2 regions of the Kribbella sp. NPDC050470 genome follow, and region 2 is predicted to be linked to the other one. Evidence: riboswitches for the same ligand, from Rfam matches in the RefSeq annotation. Region 2 holds a riboswitch; the other holds the start of a gene.
What was found. Region 2 has a riboswitch for glycine ahead of ACIBGM_RS11340 (L-serine ammonia-lyase). Riboswitches for the same ligand answer to the same signal wherever they lie in the genome.
Positions count from the first base shown of each region.

Region 1: linked by a shared signal. The riboswitch ahead of gcvP (aminomethyl-transferring glycine dehydrogenase) and the one ahead of ACIBGM_RS11340 (L-serine ammonia-lyase) in region 2 are both predicted to bind glycine.

Region 1 covers NZ_JBITHV010000006.1:491,118-494,520, reverse strand. The annotation lists gene gcvP (aminomethyl-transferring glycine dehydrogenase) at 1-1,542, opposite strand, end outside; glycine riboswitch at 1,691-1,780, opposite strand; gene ACIBGM_RS20440 (dihydrodipicolinate synthase family protein) at 1,796-2,647, opposite strand; gene ACIBGM_RS20435 (MerR family transcriptional regulator) at 2,710-3,324, opposite strand.
Region 2 covers NZ_JBITHV010000003.1:577,305-580,707, forward strand. The annotation lists gene ACIBGM_RS11330 (alpha/beta hydrolase) at 1-1,415, opposite strand, end outside; gene ACIBGM_RS11335 (DUF3817 domain-containing protein) at 1,540-1,893, shown strand; glycine riboswitch at 1,891-1,996, shown strand; gene ACIBGM_RS11340 (L-serine ammonia-lyase) at 2,076-3,403, shown strand, end outside.

The DNA of each region.
Region 1 (3,403 bases), on a different contig from region 2:
CTGGCCGATCAGCTTCACGTACCCGGCCGCGTCCTCGACCGGCGCGAACGGGTGCAGGTCGGCGAACTCCGGCCAGGTGACCGGCTCCATCTCGGTGGTCGCGTTGAGCTTCATCGTGCACGAGCCGAGCGGGATCATCCCGCGGTCCAGCGCGTAGTCGTAGTCCGACAGCTTGCGCAGGTACCGCAGCATCGCGGTCTCGGACCGGTGCGTGTTGAACACGGGGTGGGTCAGGTAGTCCGACGTACGGCGGACCGCCTCGGGCAATGCGGTCGCGGACAGCGCGCCGTCGTACCGCAGGTCGAAGGAGTCGCAGACCGAGCGGAGCGCGTGCGCGTCGGTCTTCTCGTCGCAGGAGATGCCGACGTGGTCGGCGTCGACGAGCCGCAGCCAGATCCCGTTCTGCCGGGCGGCGTCGACCACGTCCGCGGCGCGACCCGGGACCCGGGCCAGCACGGTGTCGAAGAAGTTGTCGTGGACTACCTCCACGCCGCCGGCCCGCAGCGACTCGGCCAGCTTGCCGGCGTAGTCGTTGACGCGCGCCGCGATCGCCTTCAGGCCGTCCGGCCCGTGGTAGACGGCGTACATCGACGCGACCACGGCCAGCAGGACCTGCGCCGTACAGATGTTCGAGGTCGCCTTCTCGCGGCGGATGTGCTGCTCGCGGGTCTGCAGCGCCAGCCGGTACGCCGGGGCGCCGTCGGCGTCCACCGAGACCCCGACGAGACGACCCGGCAACGACCGCTCGAGACCGGAGCGCACGGACATGAACCCGGCGTGCGGACCGCCGTAGAACAGCGGTACGCCGAAGCGCTGCGACGACCCGATCACGATATCGGCGCCAGCCTCACCCGGAGCCTCCAGCAGGGTCAGCGCGAGCAGGTCGGACGCGACCGCGACCAGGGTGTCGCGCTCGTGCGCGGCGGCGATCAGCGGCTTCAGGTCGCGGACCACGCCGCCGGAGCCCGGGTACTGCACCAGGAAGCCAAAGAAGTCGCCCTCGGGCAGGCCGTCGGTGGTGTCGGCGACCACGACCTCGATCCCGAGCGCCTCGGCCCGGGTCTGCACCACTGCGATGGTCTGGGCGAAGCAGTCCGCGTCGACCAGGAACCGGTCCGACTTGCTCTTCTTGTTGGATCGGTGCGCCAGCGTCATCGCCTCGGCGGCCGCGGTGCCCTCGTCGAGCAGCGACGCGTTCGCGGTCGGCAGGCCGGTCAGGTCGGAGACCACGGTCTGGAAGTTCAGCAGCGCCTCGAGCCGGCCCTGGGAGATCTCCGGCTGGTACGGCGTGTAGGCCGTGTACCAGGCCGGGTTCTCGACCAGGCGGCGGACGATGACGGACGGCGTGAAGGTGCCGTAGTACCCCTGGCCGATCATCGAGGTGGCGACGTTGTTGCGCGCGGCGAGCTGGCGCAGCTCGTGCAGCGCGTCCACCTCGGAGGCCGGGTCAGGCAGCCGGAGCGCCTCGGCGGACCGGATCGACGCGGGCACGGCGGCGTCCACGAGCGCGTCGACGTCGTCGTACCCGAGAAGCTGGGTCATCCGCGCGACCTCGTCCGGGCGCGGTCCGATGTGGCGGTCGGCGAAGGCCGCCGAGACCTGTGGAATGTCGTTCACTAGAGGCTCCGTTGCTGACAGTGCTGCCGGTGGCCTCCCCCTCTGTCACGCCCGGTGCGCGCTCCAGAGTCGCCTGTGGCACTCGGTCCATGGGCCTGAGAGGTTCCGGGGAGGAATTGCCCCTTCGGCGCCCGGGTCAACGGGTCTCTCCCGAGTGCTGTGTACGGCTGTCCCGAGGCTACCAGGAATCCTCGAACAGTTCGGGTAGCAGCCTCCGGGCGACCGGCCGGGCGGCCTCGACCTGAGCTGTGGTGGCAGACGTCATCGGCCAGCGGACTCGCGTCCCGACGTCCGCCCAGTCACCGACCGCAGCCAGGAACTTGTCCAGCGCCGGGTTGGACAGCCCGGCCTTCTGCAGCGGTACGACGTGCTGCGCGAAGAACTCGCCGATCCGCCGCTCGACATCCAGGTCGCGCGCAAACCTGAAAGCACCGTTCGGTGACAGCGCCGCGACGTTCGAGTAGCTGCCGTGCGCACCGAGTAGCGACATGCTCGCCAGGAAGTGACCGGGCACGAAGATCGACAGCCCGGACTTCGTTGCCTCGTCGAACCATGCCTTGTCCCCGCCGGCGGTCTTCAAGCCGATCAGGCTCGGCGCCAACTGCTGCAGCAACTGCGGCCCGACCGGTGTCTTCGCATGCGGCGGGTTGTAGAGCACGAGCGGTACGTCGCCTGCCGTGTCCGCCACCCGCCGGACGAAGTCGAGGGCCTCGCGGTCGTTGAGCGGCAACCAGTCGGGCAGGATCACCTGGATCGCGCCCGGCTCGAGCACGGCTGCCCGTTGCACGCGCGCCAGCTGGACCTGCGCCGACGGGTGACTGGCGCCGATCTGGAACGGCTTGCCCGCCCCGGCCAGCACCTCGTTGACCCGGTCGAACTCGTCCTCGGTCAGGGTCTGGAACTCCCCCGCCGTGCCGTGTGCGTAGAGCCCATCCAGCTCGGTGGTGGCTAGGGTCGCCGCCTGGGCCTCCAGGCGGGTGAAGTCGATGGTGTCGTCCGCATTCAGGGGTAACAACAAAGTCGCCCACACACCGCGCAGCGATTCAGCGGTGAGTGGGCGCACTATGGTTCGGAGTCGGGGTTCGGAGTCGGTCAGCCGGTCATGCGGGCGCGGCGGCGGGCGGCGAGCTCGTCGTTCGCGTGGTGGTCGCCGTCGTCGTGACCGTCGGCGCGCTCGGTGGGCAGCTCGGACAGCGAGCCCTCGACCTCGCGCCAGACGCCGCCGAGCGCGATCCCGAACACGCCCTGGCCGCCGGCCAGCAGGTCGATGACCTCGTCCGGCGAGGTGCACATGTAGACCGAGGCGCCGTCGCTCATCAGCGTGATCTGGGTCAGGTCGTCGATCCCGCGCTTGCTCAGGTGCGCGATCGCGGTCCGGATCTGCTGCAGCGAGATCCCGGCGTCCAGCAGGCGCTTGATCACTTTCAGCAACAAGACGTCGCGGAAGCCGTACAGCCGCTGCGTGCCCGAGCCGGTCGCCGGGCGGACCGACGGGGAGACCAGGCCGGTGCGGGCCCAGTAGTCGAGCTGACGGTAGGTGATCCCGGCCGCGGCGCACGCCGTCGGGCCGCGGAACCCGACGTCCTCCGGCATCGGCCGCAGGTCGTCGTCGAAGAGCAGACCCTGGACGCCCGCGGCAGCGGCCGCCTCGGCGTGTGCTTCGGACGTCGACTGCGCCGTCAGATCCGTGTCGCCGGTGCGTGTCACGCCTGAGCCTCCCTGGGTACCGACTGGAACGGGTCACATCCGTGGAGTGACAACACCCCACAACTCCTTCAAGGTAAGC
Region 2 (3,403 bases):
AGATAGGCGTCCACGGTGTTCTGCATGCACGGGCTGCTGTTGTAGCTGCCGTGTCCCCAGCCCTCGTAGGTGAACAGAACGCCGTACCGGCCTAGCTGGCGTTCGACGCTGCGGGCCCAGTTGTAGCCCGTGGCCGGGTCGTGGCGGGCGTTGATCAGCAGGATCGGGTCGTCCAGGTCGCGTACCTTCAGCCGGTGCTGCGGGTTGTCCGCCGCGGGCATGCCGAGGCACATCGAGACGGCCATCAGCTGGCCGGGGTAGCGCATGTCCGGGTTGTTCCGGGCCAGTCGGGTGAGCAGGCCGGCGTACTCCTGGTAGTTGCGGACCGGGAGGTTCCAGTCCTGGCAGAAGACCGCGAGCGTGTTGGAGGCCAGGCCGGTCGGCACCGGCGGCTGCCCGGTCGGCGGCGCGCTGGCGTCGAGGGTCTTCAGCATGGTCGCGAGGTCGGTCCAGCGCGGTCCGTAGAGCATGCGGAACACGTTGAAGCTCAGCCAGTACGGCGTGATCGGCAGCGTCGGTCTCTGCGGATCAGGCACCGCACCGCGATCCGCCCGGGCCAGCAGGTCGTCCCACAGCGCGTGGATGTCCCGACCGTGCAGCGCGCAGGCCGTCGTACTCACGCACCACTTCACGAACTCGTCGAACGAGTCCTGAGCAGCCCATGCCTGCGAGTCGAGGAACGAGCGAGCCGAGTCGGCGCTGTGGTCGACCACGCTCTCTACGACCATCGCCCGGACGCGCTTCGGGTACGTCTCGGCGTACTGCGCCCCGAGCAGCGTTCCGTACGAGCTGCCGTGGAACGAGATCGCCGACTCACCCAGCGCGGCGCGAATCGCGTCCACGTCCCGGACTGTCTGCCAGGTGTCGATGTGGTCGTAGACCGGACCGGTGTTGGACCGGCAGTCGGCGGCCAGGTCGCGGTTGTAGCTGATCGTCGCGGCGAACTCGGCCTGGCTCTTGATGACCGGCGACGGCTGCTTGGCCAGCAACGCGGCCGAGCACTTCACCGGGTTGCTCCGGGCGATGCCCCGCGGGTCGAAGCTGACCACGTCGAACCGGTCCTGCACCCGCTGGCTGAACCGGCTCATCCCGGTCTTCACCCGGTCGACACCGGAGTCACCGGGACCGCCCGGGCCCCACACCAGCACGCCCACGCGGTCGCCCGGGTTCTTCGCCGTACGGCGGGCGATCGCCAGCCCGAACGTGGGTCCGTCCGGGTTGTGCCAGTCGACCGGGACCTGCAGAGTCGCGCACTGCGAGCCCTCGACCACCTCCGGCTTGTCTTTGCCCTCCGGCTTGCAGTCGGCCCACTGCACCGTGGTCTCGGCAACGGCCGGCATCGGCAGCGTCACGAGGCCGGCGGTCGCGACACCCAGCGCCACTCCGGACGCGAGGACGCGTTGTCTGAATCTCATCAGGGAGATCTCCTGTCTGCGGAAACTCCCTCGATCCTCGGCAACCGTTTGCTCGGCCACATCGGGGACGAGCCCCCGGCCGACCCCGGGTGCGCCTTGGGGGACTTGTTAGGGTCGGTCGCTGATGAGTACAAAGCACGCGGTGTGGTTCCGGTGGGTGGCGATCGCGGAGGCGGTCTCCTGGACCGGGTTGCTGATCGGCATGTTGTTCAAGTACGTGCTGTCCGACAACGAGCTCGGGGTCAAGATCTTCGGCCCGATCCACGGCGGCATCTTCGTCGTCTACGTGCTCACCGTGCTGGTCGTGCGCGGCCCGCTGCGCTGGTCCTGGCCGGTCACCCTGGCCGCGCTGGCAGCCGGCGTTCCCCCGTTGTTCACCTGGTTCTTCGAGATCTGGGCGGTGCGGACCGGCCGGATTGACGGCGGCCAGCAGGCCGCCGTACCGTCACGGACGTCAGTCAACTCAACAGCCGCATGAACCCGTGCGGGAGAGTCCCGGGCCAGGGAGACATCCTGGACCCGGGCGCCGTAGGAGCAACTCTCCCCAAGAATCTCTCAGGCACCTTCACCGTACGGGCGAGGCACCTCTGGAAGACGTCCGTCTGACAGAGCGGGGAGGACACCAAACGGTCAACGGCGACCGGAAGGAACCTCCACACGATGGCGATCAGCGTCTTCGACCTGTTCAGTATCGGGATCGGCCCGTCGAGCTCCCACACGGTGGGCCCGATGCGCGCCGCCCGCACGTTCGCACTCGGTCTGGCCGACGACGGGCTGCTCGCCCGGACGGCGAGGGTCGAGGCTCAGCTCTTCGGCTCGCTCGGTGCGACCGGCTACGGCCACGGCAGCAACAAGGCCGTCCTGCTCGGTCTCGAGGGCGCGGACCCCGAGACCGTGATCACCCACTCCGTCGACGCCCGGGTCGAGACGATCCGCGAATGCGGCGGGCTGATGCTCGCCGGCGAGCGCGAGATCCGGTTCGACGAGAACACCGACCTGACGATGCACCGGCGCAAGGCGCTGCCGTACCACCCCAACGGGATGATGTTCACCGCCCGTACGGCGGACGGCGAGGTGCTCCGGGAGCGCACCTACTACTCGGTCGGCGGCGGCTTCGTGGTCGACGAGACCGCGGCCGCCGGGGACCGGATCGTGCCGGACACCACCGCGCTGAAGTACCACTTCAGCACCGGCGCCGAGCTGCTCGACCGGTGCCGTGAGTCGCAGCTGTCGATCAGCGAGGTGATGCTCGCGAACGAGCTGGCCTGGCGGACCGAGGACGAGATCCGCGACGGCCTGCTGCGGATCTGGCAGGTGATGCAGGACTGCGTCCGCGAGGGCTGCGAGACCGAGGGCATCCTGCCCGGCGGCCTGAAGGTGCCGCGGCGGGCGCACGCGCTGCACACCCGGCTGAGGTCGGACCCGTGGTCGGTCGACCCGCTCAAGGTGATGGACTGGGTCAACCTGTTCGCGCTCGCGGTGAACGAGCAGAACGCGTCCGGCGGCCGGATCGTCACCGCCCCGACGAACGGCGCCGCGGGCATCATCCCCGCCGTGCTGCACTACTACCGCCGGTTCGTGCCGGGATCGAGCGACGACGGCGCCGTCCGGTTCCTGCTGACCGCCGGCGCGATCGGTGTGCTCTACAAGGAGAACGCCTCGATCTCCGGTGCCGAGGTCGGCTGCCAGGGCGAGGTCGGCTCGGCCTGCTCGATGGCCGCGGCCGGCCTGTGCGAGGTGCTCGGCGGCACCCCGCAGCAGGTCGAGAACGCGGCCGAGATCGCGATGGAGCACAACCTCGGCCTGACCTGCGACCCGGTCGGCGGGCTGGTCCAGATCCCCTGCATCGAGCGCAACGCGATGGCCTCGGTGAAGGCGATCAACGCGGCCCGGATGGCGATGCACGGCGACGGCGTGCACGTCGTCACCCTGGACAAGGTGATCAAGACGATGCGCGAGACCGGCGCCGACATGAAGATCAAGTACAA